Regions from separate parts of the Pseudarthrobacter sp. NPDC058119 genome, predicted to be linked through region 2. Evidence: predicted binding sites of a transcription regulator. Region 2 holds the regulator's gene; the other holds the start of a gene.

Region 1 (8,728 bases), on a different contig from region 2:
CCAGTGCGCCGGCGATCACCTGGGTGGGGACGGTGATGCTGCCCAGCTCTTCCCGGACATCGAAGGCGGCCAGCGCTTCGCAGCAGAAGGCGTAGCTGAAGCGGTCGGCGTCGCGCAGGGCGTGCAGGAGCCTGCTGCTGAAATTGGGTTCCCGGTCCATGAAGCCGGGCGCGAACCAGCGCTCGGCGGACCCCTGGATCATCACGGGCGTGCCCTGGGTGCGGACGGTTTCGGCGCGCTCCAGCCAGCCTTCGGGGGTGCCGATCTTGGCGCCGCTGTTCTGCACGGAGAGGCTCTTGAGCCGTTCACCGTGCTTGATGCCAAGCTGCAGGCCCACCGCGCCGCCCAGGGAAACCCCGGCGTAGTGGAAGTTTTCGCCGGGGGCGATGGAGTCCACCAGGTCCACGACGGCGTCGGCAAGCGCGGCGACGTCGAACCCTTCGCCGGCGGCGGGCGAAACCCCGTGGCCGGGAAGGTCCCAGGCCACCACGTCGTAATCGTTGCCGAGCAGGGATGCCACCTTGTTCCACAGGATCGTGGAGGTGCCCAGGGAGGGACCTGCCACGATCAGGGGGTGGTCGCCCAGGGGTCGTTGCGGGGACAGCAGCGCTGCCTTCAAGGCCGGCTTAGCCACGGGAAGCTCCATTCGCGTCGGTGGGGGTGGAATCAAATTCGGGGTAGGCGGCAAGGATTCGGCGGCTGATCTCCACCGATTGGCCCAGGTAGCTGGCGGGGTCCAGGAGTTCCTCCAGCCGGGCGTCCGGGACGACGGCGGCGGGGACGGCCTCGCGGAACAACTTCCGGTAGGTCGCGGCCTGCTCCGAAGGGGTTGCGTCGAGGGTCCGGTCCACCACCTGCTGCAGCTGCTGCTTGCCGGTGCGGCCGTCCTGCTCCGAAAGCAGCGGAGCCACGGCGGCGGTGACGCCTTCGGCCAGCAGCAGCGGGCCGGACAGGTCGAGGTTGCGGCGCATGCCGTCCGGGAACACCCGGAGCCCTTCGGCGAGTTCCCGGAGATGCCCGGCAGCGCCGAGGGCCAGTGCCAGCAGCTGGCGGAGGGCCGGCCATTCGGTGTGCCAGGCGCCGTCCGGGCGTTCGTCGTTGAAGTTGGCGGCGGCCGCATGCAGCTGGGCGGCCAGCTGCGGCGCCTGGAGAGCGGCGCTCCGGACCAGGACGGACAGCACGGGGTTCTGCTTCTGCGGCATGGCCGAGGAGACACCCCGCCCGGCGGCCCGCGGCTCGGCGACCTCAGCCACCTCGGGCCGGCTCAGGAACAGGACGTCCGCGGCGATCTTGCCGCAGGCGTCCAGCACGGATGCCAGGGCATGGCCCAGGGAGGTGATGGCCAGGCGGTTGATGTGCCAGGGGGCAGCGGCCGGGGCCAGACCCAGCTGGGACGCCAGGGCGTCGGCCAGGGTGAACGGTGTGGCGTCGGAGCCATCCGTCAGCACGGTTCCGGCAGCGAGGGTTCCCGCCGCGCCGCCGAACTGGACCGGGAATCCGAGGCTTTCCAGTTGCCGCCCCGCGGCGGCCAGGCCCTGGAACCACTGTGCGGCCCGCAGCCCGAACGTATACGGAAGCGAATGCTGCGTCAGGCTCCTGCCCACGCACAGCGTGTCCGCATGCTGTCCGGCAAGGTGCGCGAGCGCCGTCGTGGTGGCTTTCAGGTCCGCCAGCACCGCGTGGACGGTGTTGCGGGCCAGCAGCATCAGGGCGGTGTCCAGCACGTCCTGGCTGGTCAGCGAGGTGTGCACGGCCTTCGCGGCCCCCACGCCGGCGGCATCGAGCGCCGCCACGTTCTTCCGGAGGTCCGCCAGCAGCGGGATCACCGGGTTGCCGCCGCCCTGGGTGCGCAGCGCGATACCGGCCAGGTCGTAGCGGCCGGCCTCGGCAGCGGAGGCGACGACGGCGGCCGAACCTGCAGGGGCCAGCCCGGCCCGTTGCAGCACGGCTGCCCAGCCGGCTTCGACGGCGAGGATGGCCGCCAGCACTGCCCGGTCCCCCGTCAGCGCCGCCACCAACGGCGACGCTGAGACGGGGGTGAGCAGGCCGGCGTCGGCCTCTTCCGCGAAGGCGCGCAGGTCTCCCAGGGCGGCGGCGTGCGTCACTGGAAGTCCAGGAAGACCGTCTCGCCCTCACCCTGGAGGCGGATGTCCCAGGTGAGGCCGCCGTCAGCGTCGCGGCGCGCGATGAGCGTCTGGCGGCGCTCCGGGTCCAGTGAGCTGAGCAGGGGGTCGTTGGCCAGTGCCTCGGTGTCCTCCGGCAGGTAGATGCGGGTGAACAGCCGGTTGGTCAGGCCGCGGGCGAAGAGCGCCACCGAAATGAACGGCGCCGCGCCGGGCTTGGTGGGGCCGGGGTTGACGGTGGTGAAGGTGAAGACGCCCGTGTTGCCGACGGCGCCGCGGCCCCAGCCGGTGAAGGTGTAGCCGTCGCGGACCAGGGAACCGGTGCGCTGGACAACCTTGCCCTCGCCGTCCGGCTGCCAGATTTCCAGGATGGCGTCCGGGATGGTGTGGCCGGCGCCGTCGTACACGGTGCCCTGCAGGCGGATGGAGCCCGGGAAGCCGGGGGGCAGGAGTTCGTTGTCCTTCTCGAACGGGAGCGCGTAGCCGTAGAACGGGCCCACGGTCTGGCCGGGGGTGGGTACCAGTTTGGTCATCTTTCCTACTCCTCGTCGCCTGCGGCGCCGAGCGCCTCGTTTTCGGTCCAGGTCCGCTTCGGGCCGGTCAGGACGATGTCCCAGTTGTAGCCCAGCGCCCATTCGGGCTCGGTGATGCTGTGGTCATAGGTGGCCACCAGCCGGTCGCGGGCATCCTGGTCCACGATGGTCTGGTAGATCGGGTCCAGCGGGAACAGCTGGTCACCGGGGAAGTACATCTGGGTGATGATGCGCTGGGTGAACTCGGTGCCGAACAGCGAGAAGTGGATGTGTGCCGGCCGCCAGGCGTTCAGGTGGTTCTTCCACGGGTACGCGCCGGGCTTGATGGTGATGAACCGGTAGGAGCCGTCCGGGCCCGTGATGCAGCGGCCGATTCCCGTGAAGTTGGGGTCGATGGGCGCGGGGTGCTGGTCGCGCTTGTGGATGTAGCGGCCGGAGGAGTTGGCCTGCCAGATCTCCACGAGCTGGCCCGCCACCGGCCGGCCGTCGCCGTCCAGGACCTTGCCGGTGACGATGATCCGCTCACCGAGGGGCTCGCCGTTGTGCTGGATGGTCAGGTCCGATTCCAGGGCGTGCACGTCCTGGTGCCCAAAGGCCGGCGAGTAGAGCTCGATGGTTTCCGGGTCGGCGTGCTGCAGGCTTTTGGTGGGGTGGCGCAGGATGCTGCTGCGGTACGGCGGGTAGTCCAGCCGGGGCTGGATCTCCGGCTGGCCGCCGTCCTTGAGCGCGCGCCGGTAGGCCTCGCCGATGGCGTTGATCTCTGCGCTGAGGTCCGCCTGCGACTCGCTGGCCTGGTCCAGGGGCTGGTGGGCAGCCTTCGGTTCGGCCGGGGGCACGAGCTCCTCCGACTCCAGCTCGGCGTTGATGTCGTCCTTCACGGCTGGCTCCTTTCTGATCTGTTGGGTGTGTTGCGTCTGGGTGGTGCGGGTTTAAGTGGTGCGGTGCAGCGAGTCGTACTGGACCGCGTGCCGCACCGGGGCGTTGGGTGCGCCGTAGCCGTCGTAGCCGCCGCGGCGTTCCACCATTTCGAAGAACACGCTGCCCACGGTCGCGGTGTAGAAGTGCAGGAACTCGCCGTCGGCATCCCGGTCGAAGAGCAGGTTGAGCTCCTGAAGCGTGGCCAGGAATCCGGGTTCCAGATCGAACCGGGCGTCCAGGTCCTCGTAATAGTTGGCAGGGATCTGGAGGAATTCCAGGCCGCGCTCCCGGGCGGCACGGGCGGTGGCCACCAGGTCCTCCACGGCGAAGGCAATGTGTTCCTGGTAGGTCTTGCGGGCCTCGTTCCGGGCCTGCTGGATGGGGGCGAGGTTCAGGACCAGCCGCACCGCGCCGTCAGAGGTCTGCATGACCTGCGAGCGCACCAGGCCGCTGGGGCTGGGAACCTCGGCGAAGGGCTGCGGCTCCAGGGCCAGGGCGCTGGTGTAGAAGAGGACAGCTTCATCGAAGTGCTGCCACGGCTGGGCCAGGTTGACGTGGTCAATGACCGCCGTGGTTCCGGCGGACGGGTGTTCCAGCCCTTCGCCGAATTCGTGCGTCCACGCCGCCGTGCCGTCCGGGCTGCCCTGGCAGAGGAAGATTTCAGTGGAGTCAGGTGCGGCGATGCCCTGGAACACTTCCTCGTCCGCCTGGACCTTCCGGGCCACCACGGGGGCCTTGAGCTGCTGGGCGCGCGCTGAGGCAATGACGGGGGAATCGACGTCGAACCCCAGCGCGGCGATGGCCGGTTCCGCGTGCTGCGCCGCCTGTTCGTTGATGATCACCCGGGCCTGGCCCATGGTCCAGAGCTGGACGTCCTTGGTCCGGTGACGGCCTTCGAACTGGAAACCGAGCTGGCCCAGGAGCTTCTCCAACTGGACGGTGTCGTCGGCCTTGACCTCGGCGAAGTTGAACCCGGCGGGCTCGTTCACTTTGGGCAGGGTGGCCAGTTCCATGGGATAACGACGGCGGAGCGCTGCTGCGTTGCCGGGCGCGGCTTCGGTGCCGGCGAGCCATTTGGCGCTTTGCTCCTCCAGCCAGATCAGGGAGCGCATCGCATCCACGGCGGTGCGTTCCACGTCGGACTGGCGGAAGACGTCGTTGAAGACCTCGAGCGAAACCGGCCCCGTGTAGCCGGCGCGGACCACGTGCCCCATGAACCTGGCAAGTTCGAACTGCCCCTCGCCCGGGAAGACCCGGTAGTGGCGGCTCCAGGACAGCACGTCCATGGAGAGCTTGGGGGCGTCCGCCACCTGGACGAAGAAGATCTTCTCCGGGTTGAACGCCTCGATGTGGGATGTTTCCCAGTCGCGGGAGAGGATGTGGAAGGAGTCCAGGCAGGTGCCCAGGTTGGGGTGGTCCACCATCTCCACCAAGCGGTGGGCGTGCTCGTAGTCGTTGACGTACTTGCCCCACGCCAGGGCCTCGTAGGCCACCTTGACGCCGTGGTCCCCGGCCAGGTTTGCCAGCTGCGCCAGCTGTTCGGCGCGGACGCCGTCGTCGTCGATGGTTGCGGTAGCTACGTTGGAGCAGACCAGGATGGTGTCCATGCCCAGGCGTTCCATGAGCTTGAACTTGGCCTCCGCGCGGCGGAGGTTGGCCTTGAGCAGGTCCGGCGTGACGCCGTCGAAGTCCCTGAACGGCTGGTACAGGTCCAGGCCAAGGCCCAGGTCCGCGGCCATCTTCCGCACGTCCTCGGGGCTGAGCGGGGACGTGACCAGGTCCTGTTCAAAGATCTCGATCCCGTCGAAGCCGGCGATGGCGCAGGCCTGCATCTTTTCCTTGAGGGTGCCGGAGAGGCAGACGGTGGCGATTCCGGTGCGCATCAGGCGGCCACCTCCTCGGCGGCCACGAGTTCCAGGAAGTGTGAGCGCATCCGGTCCGGGTCGGCGTCCAGCCCGGTGAAGATCCGGAAGGCGTCGGCTGCCTGGCCTACCGCCATCCGGCCGCCGTCCAGGACCTCGCAGCCCTTGGCGCGGGCGCCGCGGACCAGTTCGGTGTCGATGGGGCGGTAGACGATGTCCGCCACCCAATGCCGGCGCTCCAGCAAGTCCATATCCAGCGGAACTCCCGGGTGGGCTGCCATGCCCACCGGCGTGCAGTGCACCAGGCCGTCGGCCGCGTGCATCAGCTGCGGCAGCTCCGTCGTCGTGCGTGCCGTGACGGTGCGGCCCGGGAAGAACCCTGCCAGTTCGGCGGCGCGCTCTGCGGCGCGCTGGGGATCCATGTCCACCAGGTCCAGGGATTGCACGCCGGCGCTGAGCAGGGCGTAGGCGACCGCGGAGCCGGCACCTCCTGCGCCGAGCTGCACCACGCGGTCCAGCCGGGCGCCGGGCAGGCCCGATGCCAGGGCGGAGGCGAAGCCGGAGAAGTCCGTGTTGTGGCCGATGAAGCGGCCGTCCCGGATGACCACGGTGTTCACTGCACCGAGCCGGCGCGCGTCCGGGCTGACCTCGTCAAGGTGCTGCAGGACCAGTTGCTTGCACGGGTGGGTGATGTTCAACCCGTTGAATCCCAGGGTGCGGGCGCTCCGCAGGATGTCGCCCACCGCCTCTCCGGTCAATCCCAGCTCGAGCAGGTCGATGGGCCGGTACAGGTAGCGCAGGCCCTGCACGTCACCTTCCCGTTCGTGCATGGGCGGCGTGAGCGATGGCGTGACGCCGTCACCGACCAGTCCCACCAGGTAGGACTCAGTTCGAATGCTCATGCGTGCAGCTCCTTTGGTACGGCACCGGGCAGGCGCGGAACTCTGGCCGCGCTGCGGGGTGATAGGGATTACAGTACAACAGATGTTCACTTATCGCACTAATGTTCTTTATACGAACAAATTAGGGCGTAAAGTTGCTTCGACTCCAGGTCCGCTAGCGTTGCGGCAGCCTGGCCGCCAGCTCGGCGGCGGCCTCCTGCAGCAGCGGAACATGGGCAATCAAGTCCTCCAGGTCCAGCCGGAAGACGGGAACCGCCGTCGCCAGTGAGGCGAAGGCATGGCCCTGGCTGTTGAGCAGCGGCACCGCCACCGCCCGCATGCCGGCCTCATTCTCTTCGTCCATCACGGCGTAGCCCTGCCGGCGGACCTGGGCAATCTCGGCCCTGAACGCCTCCCGGTCCGTGATGGACTTCCCGGTCAGCGGCTCGAGCGGCAACTCCGCCAGGAGCTTTTCGCGCTCCGCGTCCTCAGCAAATGCCACCAGGGCCTTGCCGACTGCGGTGGTGGACAGGGAGCCCAGGTGGCCGGGATCGCTGGTCACGCGGAAGATCTGCGGGCCGTCCACCTTGCTGACGGTGAGATGGTGGAGGCCGTCGCGGACGCTGAGGATGGTAGCCTCGCCGGTTTCGGCGGTCACCCTGCGCAACACCGGCATGGCCGTGCCGGCGAAACCGTGGTGGTTGGAAACGCGCTGGCCCAGCTGGAAGATCCGGAGGCCAAGGTGGTACCGGCGGCCATCCGGCTCATAGTCCACGAATCCGTCGCGTGCCAGCGATCCGAGCAGGCGGTAGGTAGTGCTGAACGGCAGTTCGGCCCGGCGGGATATCTCGGCGGCACTGGCACCGCGCGGCTCCTCTCCCAGCAGTACCAGCAGGCCCAGGGCTTTGCCCACCATGTCGGTCCGGTCCGCCTTTTTCGCCCCCGCGCCGGCTCCGCCATCGGGCTCCCCGGCCAGCGCGGCAGGGTCCGGCTGAACGTCGTCGTTGATTGTGGCTTGGTTCACACTCATGTCTTGATATTGCCACAATGTGAGAGCTATTTCTAGATGGTGATTATTTCCTTGACAGGTGACTGTCCTCACAGTCATAGTTTCTGTATCGCACAAGTAGCTCCCACCATGTGGCTACCCCTGCCGGGTCTTTCCACCGGACTCCAGCCGCACCCCCGCCCGCACCAAGGCAACGGCGGCTGCGACCCCCAGATCCATCCGCGACAATGTCGTCACACCAAAGGAACACCATGAGCCAGACACTTCCGTCCGCCGGGGAGGGCGCCCTCACCAACGCCGGGACGCCCAAGAGGGCCGCCGTCGCCAGCTTCCTGGGCAGCGCCGTCGAATACTACGACTTCTTCATCTTCGGCTCCGCCGCAGCACTGATCTTCCCCACGGTCTTCTTCCCCAATGCCGATGCGAACGCCGCCATAATGTCTTTCGCGACCTTCGGGTTCGCCTACGTGGCACGGCCCATCGGCGCCATCATCCTGGGCCACTTCGGCGACCGCGTGGGACGCCGGAAGGTCCTGATGTTCACCCTGCTGCTCATGGGTGCCTCCACCTTCGTCATCGGCTGCCTGCCCGACTTCCACACCGTCGGCTGGTGGGCTCCGGCGCTGCTGGTGCTGGCCCGTCTCTGCCAGGGCCTCTCCGCGGCAGGCGAGCAGGCAGGCGCCTCCTCCATGACCCTGGAGCACGCCCCGGACAACCGCCGCTCCTTCTTCACTTCCTGGACCCTCACCGGCACCCAGGGCGGCCAGATCCTCGCCGCCCTGGTGTTCATCCCCGTCCTGGCACTGCCGGATGAGATCAAGTTCGGCATCGGCTGGCGCATCCCCTTCTGGCTCAGCGCCGTCGTGGTCGTGGTGGCGTTCCTCATCCGCCGCACCCTGCACGAACCTCCCGCGTTCGAGGAAGCCCGGAAGAACGCCGAGATCGCCAAGCTTCCCGTCGCGGACCTGCTCAAGGGCCACTGGCGCGACGTCCTCCGCGTCATCTGCTGCGCCTTCATCGCCGCCGTCTCCACCGTGTTCGGCACCCTGGCCATCAGCTACGCCAAGACCGTGGCCGGCGTGGACGGCACCACCACCCTCTGGCTGGTCGTGGCCGCCAATATCGTGGCCCTGGGCACGCAGCCGCTCTTCGGAATGCTGGCGGACAGGATCGGCCGCAAGCCCGTCTTCATCTACGGTGCCCTGGCCAGCGCCATCCTGACCCCCGTGTTCCTGCTCAGCCTGGAATCCGGCAGCGTCCCGCTGATGTTCCTTGCCGCCATCGGCTACTTCTCCGGCGGCTACGCAGCAGCCAACGCCGTCTGGCCGTCCTTCTACGCCGAGATGTTCAGCACCAAGGTCCGCTTCTCCGGCCTGGCCATCGGCACCCAGTTGGGCTTCCT
Region 2 (8,728 bases):
ACGGACAGCTTCCGCCGCTACGCTTGGAATCATGAATGCTACCCCCGCGGAAACCACCGGACCTGCCCTGCGCACCCTGAGCGGCCTCCGCTTCTCCAAGGGGCACGGCACCGGCAACGATTTCGTCCTGGTGGCCGACCCTGAGGGGATGCACGAGATCGGCGCGGGCCAGGCTGCCGCCCTGTGCGACCGGCACCGCGGGATCGGCGCGGACGGCCTGATCAGGGCCGTCCCGTCCCGCTTCCTGCCAGAGGGCCAGGAATTGCTCGCCGGCGCCCCGGACGCGGAATGGTTCATGGATTACCGCAACGCCGACGGCTCCCTGTCAGAGATGTGCGGCAATGGGGTAAGGGTCTTCGTCCACTTCCTCCGGACCGAGGGACTGATCGACCTGCCCGACGGCGGATCGCTCACCATCGGCACCCGGGGCGGCGTCAAGACCGTGGTCCGGACCGGAGACGGCTACGCGGTGGACATGGGACCCTGGGAGTTCATCTTCCCCGGTGACGCCAGCGCGAAGGCCATGGATTCCTTGGTCACCGCCGACGGGCTGGAGGTTGCCCGGCCGGCCCTCTCCGTGAGCATGGGCAACCCGCACACGGTGGTGGCGCTTGCCGAACTCTCGGAGCTCACGGGCACCCGGCTCTTCACCGCCCCCAAGGTTGAGCCGGTTCCGGCGAACGGGACCAACGTGGAATTCGTGGTGCCGGCCGAACCGCTGGTCCATGACGGAGTGGGATCCGTGACCATGCGGGTGCACGAGCGCGGCGTGGGGGAGACCCAGTCCTGCGGGACCGGTGCCTGCGCTGCCGCCGTCGCCATCAGGCACTGGGCCGGCGCGGAAGCCCCGGACGCCTGGCGGGTCCACGTTCCCGGCGGAGTGGTGGGCGTGAAGTTCTTTGCCGGCCCCGGCGGGCACGAGCATGTGGAGCTCAGCGGCCCCGCCGTCATCGTGGCGAGTGGGACGCTTTCCTGACCGCCAGGATCCGGAAGGACTTTGCCGTCGACTCGCGGGTCACGGTGAAGGAGCTGTCCAGTTCGGCCGCCAGCCAGCGCTGAAGCGAATCGGAGCCCAGGTTCTTCTGCACCACCAGCCATGCCGTCCCGCCCTCTGCCAGGCGCGGCAGCCACATTTTGAGCAGGGCATGCAGTTCGTCCTTGCCGATCCTGATGGGCGGGTTGGACCAGATGGTGTCGAAGCGGATCTCCGGATCCACGGACCCGGGGGTGCTGGCGACGACGTTGGCCAGCCCCAGTGCGGCAGCGTTCTCGTTGGTCAAGGTGATGCAGCGTTCGTTGACGTCCACGGCGTAGACCCTGGAAGCGGGTGCCAGCAGCGCCATGGTGAGCGCCACGGGTCCCCAGCCGCATCCGATGTCCAGCAGGTTTCCCTTGGGATGCGGCGCCGGGACGCCGGCCAGGAGCACCGCGGTGCCTTTGTCGATGCCGTCGGGACTGAAGATCCCCTGGGAGGTCTGGAGCCGCCGCGCCTCACCGGCCAATTCCACCGTCAGGGGCTTCCTGGTAAAGGGGCCGGCAGGTGACGGGCTGAAATAGTGTGCGGACTCCATAACTGGCCAGAGTAGTTCCCCCTGCAGCGTAATGGGAAACCGGCCCGCAGCCGCTCTGCTACGCTGGCGTACATGTTCCTGATCTTCGAGTAGCTGGTACGGGCCGCGCCCGTCCCGCACACTGTCCTCCCGCGACAGTCCGTCCCGCAGCGACGCAGGTTTCCGTACCTTCCGCTTTGCGCACCGGCCAGGCTTTTCCGCCCGCCCGGCCGCCGGACACAACTCGAAAGTCAGCCCCCTGCTGCACTTCGCGCCCTTGGTCCGGCTTTTCCAGCCCTGCCGCCGTCCTGACGCGGCCCTCAAGCCCCGGCATCGCAGCCGGCGGCGAAACAACCAGGAGAACTGAATGACCGCAGGCCGTCAGCCCAGCGCGAATACTTATCAACATCGAGCCAATCAGCACTATTCTGGAACTGCCGAATCTTCAAAGGAGACCATGACCAGCCAGCCCAATTCCGGTTCCGATCCAGCCACCCAGGACATGAGTCCGCAGGAGATCCAGGCTGTCATCGACCGGATCCTCGCCAAGGACGTCCCCGCCAGGAATGCCGGCACGTCCGGCGGTGAAGGCGGCAGCGGAAAGGCCGTGTTTGGCAAGGCCCAAGCCATTTCCCGGCTCGACGAAGAACATTCAACGTACGACGGCGACCAACAGGACCTCGAGGAACGGCGTGCACTGCGCCGCAGGGCGGGTCTGTCCACCGAGCTTGAGGACGTCACCGAGGTTGAATACCGGCAGCTGCGCCTGGAACGCGTGGTCCTGGCCGGGCTTTGGTCCGAGGGGACGCTGGCCGACGCCGAAAACTCACTGCGCGAGCTGGCCGCCCTGGCCGAGACCGCCGGTTCGGAGGTCCTCGACGGGTTGGTGCAGCGCCGCGACAAGCCGGACCCCGGGACGTTCCTGGGTTCCGGCAAGGCCCAGGAACTGAAGGACATCGTCATGGCCACCGGCGCGGACACCGTGGTGGTGGACGCCGAACTGGCACCTTCCCAGCGCCGCGGCCTCGAAGACATCGTCAAGGTCAAGGTCATCGACCGGACAGCCCTGATCCTGGACATCTTCGCCCAGCATGCCAAGAGCCGCGAAGGCAAGGCACAGGTGGAACTGGCGCAGCTGGAATACCTGCTTCCCCGCCTGCGCGGCTGGGGCGAGTCGATGTCCCGCCAGGCCGGCGGCCAGGTGGGTGGCGCCGCCGCCGGCATGGGCTCGCGTGGTCCCGGTGAGACCAAGATCGAACTGGACCGGCGCCGGATCCGTACCCGCATGGCCAAGCTGCGGCGCGAAATCGCCGCAATGAAGCCGGCACGCGAGACCAAACGGGCCAACCGCCGTCGTAATGAAGTACCCTCCGTGGCCATCGCCGGGTATACCAACGCCGGCAAGTCCTCGCTGCTCAACCGGCTCACGGACGCAGGAGTCCTCGTGGAGAACGCCCTGTTCGCCACGCTGGATCCCACTGTCCGCAAGGCCGAAACCGCTGACGGCCTGGGGTACACCCTGGCCGACACCGTCGGATTCGTCCGCTCGCTGCCCACCCAGCTCGTGGAAGCCTTCCGCTCCACCCTGGAAGAGGTGGCGGACTCGGACCTGATCCTGCATGTGGTGGACGTTTCGCACCCCGATCCCGAAGGTCAGATCGCTGCGGTCCGGAAGGTCTTCAGCGAAGTCGACGCGCGCAAGGTCCCTGAGATCATCGTCCTGAACAAGGCCGATGCGGCGGACCCTTTCGTGGTGGAGCGGCTGAAACAGCGCGAGCCGCGGCACGTGGTGGTCTCGGCCAGGACCGGGGAGGGCATCCCGGAACTGCTGAAGGCCATCAGCGAATCCATTCCCCGGCCATCGGTCAAGATGGAGCTGCTTATTCCCTACGACCGCGGAGACCTGATCAGCAAGCTCCACGAGTCAGACGCCGAGATCCTCAGCCTGGACCACATCGAAGCCGGGACCAGGGCTGCGGTGATGGTCCGGGAGGGCCTCGCGTCCGAACTGGAACAATTCGTCGTCAATGACTGATCCCGCTGCCGGCGAAGCTGCGCAGACGGCCGGCGAGCAGTTCGTTATCGAACTGCTCGACCGCGCCGTCGCCGGCATGGGCGGACAAAGCCGCACCGGACAACACGAAATGGCCCGCCAGGTGGCCCGGGCCATCGAAACCGGAAACCACCTCCTGGTCCAGGCCGGCACCGGCACCGGCAAATCGCTGGCCTACCTGGTACCGCTGATCGCCCATGCCCTGGAAAGCAACAAGCCCGCGCTGGTCTCCACGGCGACCCTGGCGCTCCAGACCCAGATTGTGGGGCGGGACCTGCCCCGGCTACTGAAGAACATCACGCCGGCGCTGGACCGGCCGGTCAAGGTGGCCCTGGTCAAGGGCAGGTCCAACTACGTGTGCCGCCACAAGCTTGAAGGCGGGTTCCCGTCCGAGGAACCGTCGGAAGGGCAGCTGTTCTCCCTGGGGGAGGACACCAGTGTTCCGCACTTTGCTGCCTCGGTGGGCGGACCGTCGTCGCAGCTGGGCAAGGAAGTTGTGCGGTTGCGCGAGTGGGCGGAGAAGACGGCCACCGGCGACCGCGACGAGCTGCTGCCTGGCGTGACCGACCGTGCATGGCGGCAGGTTTCCGTTACCTCGATGGAATGCCTCGGGGCCCAAAAATGCCCGATGGCCGCCGAATGCTTCAGCGAGCTTGCCCGGCAGGATGCCGCCGAGGCCGACGTGGTGGTGACCAACCACGCCATGCTGGCCGTGAGCGCGTTTGAGGGACTGGCAGTCCTGCCCGAATACGACGTCGTGGTGGTGGACGAAGCCCACGAACTGCAGGACAGGGTGACCGGTGCCGTGTCCGGGCAGCTGTCCGTCGCCATGGTGCACGCCGCCGCTTCCGGCGCGCGGAAACATACCGCCATTACCGTTGATGCGCTGAACGCCGCAGCTGCCAACCTGGAAATGGCCCTCGCGGGCGCGCCCAACGGGCTGCTCCCCAACGGCCTGAACGATGAGCAACTCGACTGCGTGGACCAGTTGCGTGAAGCGTGCCGGGCTGCGTTGTCCGATTCCAAAGGGGACAGCAACACCACGGCCGACGGCGGGCGGCAGCTGGCGCGTTCCCGGCTAATGCTCATCCTGGAACTTTGCGAGCGGCTGATCGCCGCCCGGGAAAACCGGGAGGTGGTGTGGTTCTCCCGCGCGAGCACCTTCGATCCGGGCCAAGGCTATTCGCAGCCCGATGACAGTGCTCCGGTCCTGGTCAACATTGCACCGCTTTCCGTCGCCGGGCGGCTCCGGGAAGGGCTCTTCGCCGACCATACCGTCGTGCTGACCTCTGCCACCCTGGCGATCGGTTCCGCGTTCGAACCGGCCGCAGGAGGCCTGGGCCTGCTTGGTGACGGCGCGCCCAGCTGGACGGGCGTGGATGTTGGATCGCCCTTTGACTACCCGAAACAGGGCATTCTTTACGTTGCCGGCCACCTGCCCAAGCCTGGCCGGGGTGTCTCCCCGGAGGCCCTGGCCGAACTCGAAGCGCTCATCAAGGCCTCCAACGGGGGAGCGCTCTGCCTGTTCTCGTCGCGGCGGGCGGCTGAGGAAGCTGCCGATGCCCTCCGCCCGAAGCTCGGCATGACTGTCCTCTGCCAGGGGGAGTCGACCATGACCGCCTTGGTCAAACAATTCGCGGACGAACCGGACACCTGCCTCTTCGGAACCATGTCCCTGTGGCAGGGCGTTGATGTTCCCGGTGGATCCTGCCGGCTGGTCGTGATTGACCGCATCCCCTTCCCGCGGCCGGACGACCCACTCATGACGGCGCGTTCGCGTGCCGTGGCGCACGCAGGCGGAAACGGTTTCATGTCTGTTTCCGCCACACATGCTGCCATACGGCTCGCCCAAGGGGCCGGCCGCCTGATCAGGTCAACCGGCGACAAAGGCGTGGTGGCAGTCCTGGACTCGCGGTTGGCCACCGAACGCTATGCGGGATTCCTGCGCGGCGCCCTCCCGCCGTTCTGGGCCACCACTGACCGCGCCAAGGCGCTGGCAGCCCTCAGCAGGCTGGGCGCCCACGCGTCCTGAGATCCGGCGCGTCCTGGGAACCGCCGGACAGCGCCTGCGCGGATGCCGCGCAGGCGTTCGGGGGCTAGAGCGAACGCAGGACCGAGACGACCTTGCCCATGATGGTGGCATGGTCACCCAGGATCGGTTCGTACTGGGTGTTCTGCGGCAGCAGCCAGGTGTGGCCATCGCGCTGGCGGAAGGTCTTTACGGTGGCCTCGTCATCCAGCAGAGCAGCGACAATGTCACCATTGGCGGCGTCGGCCTGGCGCCGCACCACTACCCAGTCGCCGTCGCAAATGGCGGCATCCACCATGGAATCGCCGGCCACCTTGAGCATGAAAAGTTCACCCTGGCCAACCAGCTGGCGGGGCAGCGGCATGACGTCTTCGACGAGTTGTTCGGCAAGGATGGGGCCACCGGCGGCAATCCGGCCGACCAGCGGAACCATGGCTGTGTCCAGTGCGGTGGGCAGCTCCGTGACTGTGGCGCCGCCTCCTGCGGCCTGGGGCGCGGCAGGCGTGCCCCCACCTTTGCCCCCGCCATCGAGCGTGAGCGGCATCAACACTTCCATGGCACGCGGCCGCTTGGGGTCGCGCCGAAGGTAGCCCAGCTTTTCCAGCTGCGAGAGCTGGTGGGTCACGCTTGACAGGCTGGCAAGGCCCACCGTGTCGCCGATTTCCCGCATGGACGGCGGATACCCGTTCTCGTTAACGGAGCGCTGGATGGTCTCGAGGATCTTCTTCTGCCGGGGAGTCAGCCCCTTGGTGGTCCTCTTGGATTGCGGGGCGGTCCTGCCCCCGGCGGCTGCTGCTGCCATATTCGCCATTGCCTTTCGCTTGCCGCCAAACCTTCCGCCGGGCGCTGTTCCGCGGTTCCGGTGGAAGGACTCCCGCTGCCATTGTCAGACCCTGCTGATCAACTTCAGGAGTGGTTGTTCCTGGTTCCAAAACTAGGCCAGCCATAGTGCTTTTTCAAACATTTGTTCTAGCGAGTCTCGACAATGTTCGTTGATAGGTGCTAAAACTAAATCAGCAAAGTTCGAATATGTGTTCTAACCAGTAGATGCCTCCTTCGAATACGCGGCCGGAAGATTGCGCGGCGGCGGTATGGAACGGCAAGGGCGTTGGCGGGCGGACACCCGGGCAGCACGGCAAGTCCAGGAGGGCTTAGTTCATGTCAGCTTTATCACTTCACCAGGTTTCACCTTCGTCTGCACCCCTGCGGCTGACCCGCCGGGGGAGGATCGTCCTGATCGGGGTTCCGCTCGTAGTCCTGGCTGTTCTCCTGCTGTCACTCGCCGGGTTTTTCCATTCCCCGGCCAAGGCCTCGGACTCGGCCGCGGACCTCGCAGTGACCCCCACCGTTACGGTGACGGTACAGCCCGGACAGTCTTTGTGGGCCATTGCCGGTACGGTTGCGCCGGACCGGGACGCCCGCGACGTCGTGGCAGACATCGTCCAGCTCAACAACCTCGACGCCGGCACCGTCCTTCCGGGCCAGCAGCTGTTCGTTCCCACGCACTGAGTGGGCTGCCGGGGCTGGGCGGCAACCGTCACATTTTCCGGCGGTTGCCGCGGCAACTAAACTGTTCAGGTGAACCAGCAGCTAGAACGTCTGAACCGGCTTCCCCTCCGCAGCAACCTTCGCGGCCTGACTCCCTATGGGGCCCCCCAGCTGGACGTCCCCATCCTGCTGAACGTCAACGAAAACACCCATGGTGTTCCCGCCGATGTGCGGGCAGCCATTAGCGCTGCCGTTACGGAAGCCGCCGCGGGCCTCAATCGCTACCCGGACCGCGAGTTCACGGCGCTGCGTAAGGCCCTGGCGGAATACCTCGGGCATGGGCTCGACGAAACCAACCTGTGGGCAGCGAACGGTTCGAATGAGGTCCTGCAGCAGATCCTCCAGGCGTTTGGCGGCCCGGGCCGCACCGCCCTCGGTTTCCCGCCCACGTACTCCATGTACCCGTTGCTGGCCAGCGGAACGGACACGCAGTACATCACCGGGGAACGCGCGGAAGGCTATGACCTCAGCGCCGAGTCCGCCGCGCGCCAGGTCAAGGAACTCCAGCCGAACATCGTGTTCCTCTGCTCGCCCAACAATCCCACCGGGACCGGGCTCGGACTGGACGTCGTGGAAGCTGTCTACGACGCCGGCGCGGACAGCCAGGCCATCGTCATCGTCGATGAGGCCTATCACGAGTTCGCACACGACGGAACGCCCAGCGCACTGACGCTCCTGCCCGGCCGTGAGCGGCTCATCGTCTCCCGCACCATGAGCAAGGCCTTCGCCCTGGCCGGTGCACGGCTCGGCTATATGGCCGCCGCCCCCGAGGTGGCCGATGCCCTGCGGCTGGTGCGCCTGCCGTACCACCTGTCCGCCATCACCCAGGCCACCGCCCTTGCGGCCCTTGAACACCGCGAAGCGCTGATGGCCGACGTCCAGGACATCAAGAAGCAGCGGGACCGCATCGTGGCCGAGCTGATCCGGATGGGACTTAAGCCCGCAGCGTCGGACTCCAACTACGTGTTTTTCGGCGGCCTGGAAAACCCGCACCAGGTTTGGCAGGAACTCCTTGACGCCGGCGTGCTCATCCGGGATGTGGGCATCCCCGGCCACCTCCGGGTTACGGCGGGCACTGAGGCGGAAACCACAGCGTTCCTGGCCTCCCTGGAACGCATCCTTGCCGGCCACGCCGCGCTTCACGCCTAGACTGGATATTGCGGCGCTGGACGCCTTGAACCACTTCTTCTCCCACAAAGGATCCCTTCACCATGAGTTCAACCGGATCGAATACGGCTGCAGCCCGGACCGCCCGCATGGAGCGTGCCACCAGCGAGTCCTCCGTACTCGTGGAGATCAACCTGGACGGCACGGGAGTCTCGGACATCGACACCTCGGTGCCGTTCTACGACCACATGCTGACGGCCCTGTGCAAGCACTCGTTGATCGACATGACGGTCAAGGCCACCGGGGACACCCACATCGACGTCCACCACACCGTTGAGGACGTCGCCATCACCTTCGGTGAAGTCCTGCGGACCGCCCTCGGCAACAAAGCGGGCATTCGCCGGTTCGGTGAGGCCACGGTGCCGCTGGACGAGGCCCTGG

What was found. The regulator LexA, encoded in region 2, represses DNA repair genes until DNA is damaged. The targets are predictions, from matches to a motif close to TCGAACANNTGTTCGA.
Region 1: a site for LexA is predicted at 6,413-6,428, ahead of ACFVTD_RS11105 (shikimate dehydrogenase). Genes of this name have one in related genera too.

What each region holds. Positions count from the first base shown of each region.
Region 1 is NZ_JBHVTN010000004.1:239,175-247,902, reverse strand. It holds gene ACFVTD_RS11130 (alpha/beta fold hydrolase) at 1-634, opposite strand, end outside; gene ACFVTD_RS11125 (lyase family protein) at 627-2,105, opposite strand; gene pcaG (protocatechuate 3,4-dioxygenase subunit alpha) at 2,102-2,656, opposite strand; gene pcaH (protocatechuate 3,4-dioxygenase subunit beta) at 2,662-3,534, opposite strand; gene ACFVTD_RS11110 (bifunctional sugar phosphate isomerase/epimerase/4-hydroxyphenylpyruvate dioxygenase family protein) at 3,586-5,457, opposite strand; gene ACFVTD_RS11105 (shikimate dehydrogenase) at 5,457-6,338, opposite strand; gene ACFVTD_RS11100 (IclR family transcriptional regulator) at 6,493-7,347, opposite strand; gene ACFVTD_RS11095 (MFS transporter) at 7,578-8,728, shown strand, end outside.
Region 2 is NZ_JBHVTN010000002.1:579,748-588,475, forward strand. It holds gene dapF (diaminopimelate epimerase) at 32-976, shown strand; gene ACFVTD_RS07635 (class I SAM-dependent methyltransferase) at 948-1,571, opposite strand; gene hflX (GTPase HflX) at 2,008-3,585, shown strand; gene ACFVTD_RS07645 (ATP-dependent DNA helicase) at 3,578-5,635, shown strand; gene lexA (transcriptional repressor LexA) at 5,700-6,434, opposite strand; gene ACFVTD_RS07655 (LysM peptidoglycan-binding domain-containing protein) at 6,791-7,141, shown strand; gene ACFVTD_RS07660 (histidinol-phosphate transaminase) at 7,211-8,329, shown strand; gene hisB (imidazoleglycerol-phosphate dehydratase HisB) at 8,392-8,728, shown strand, end outside.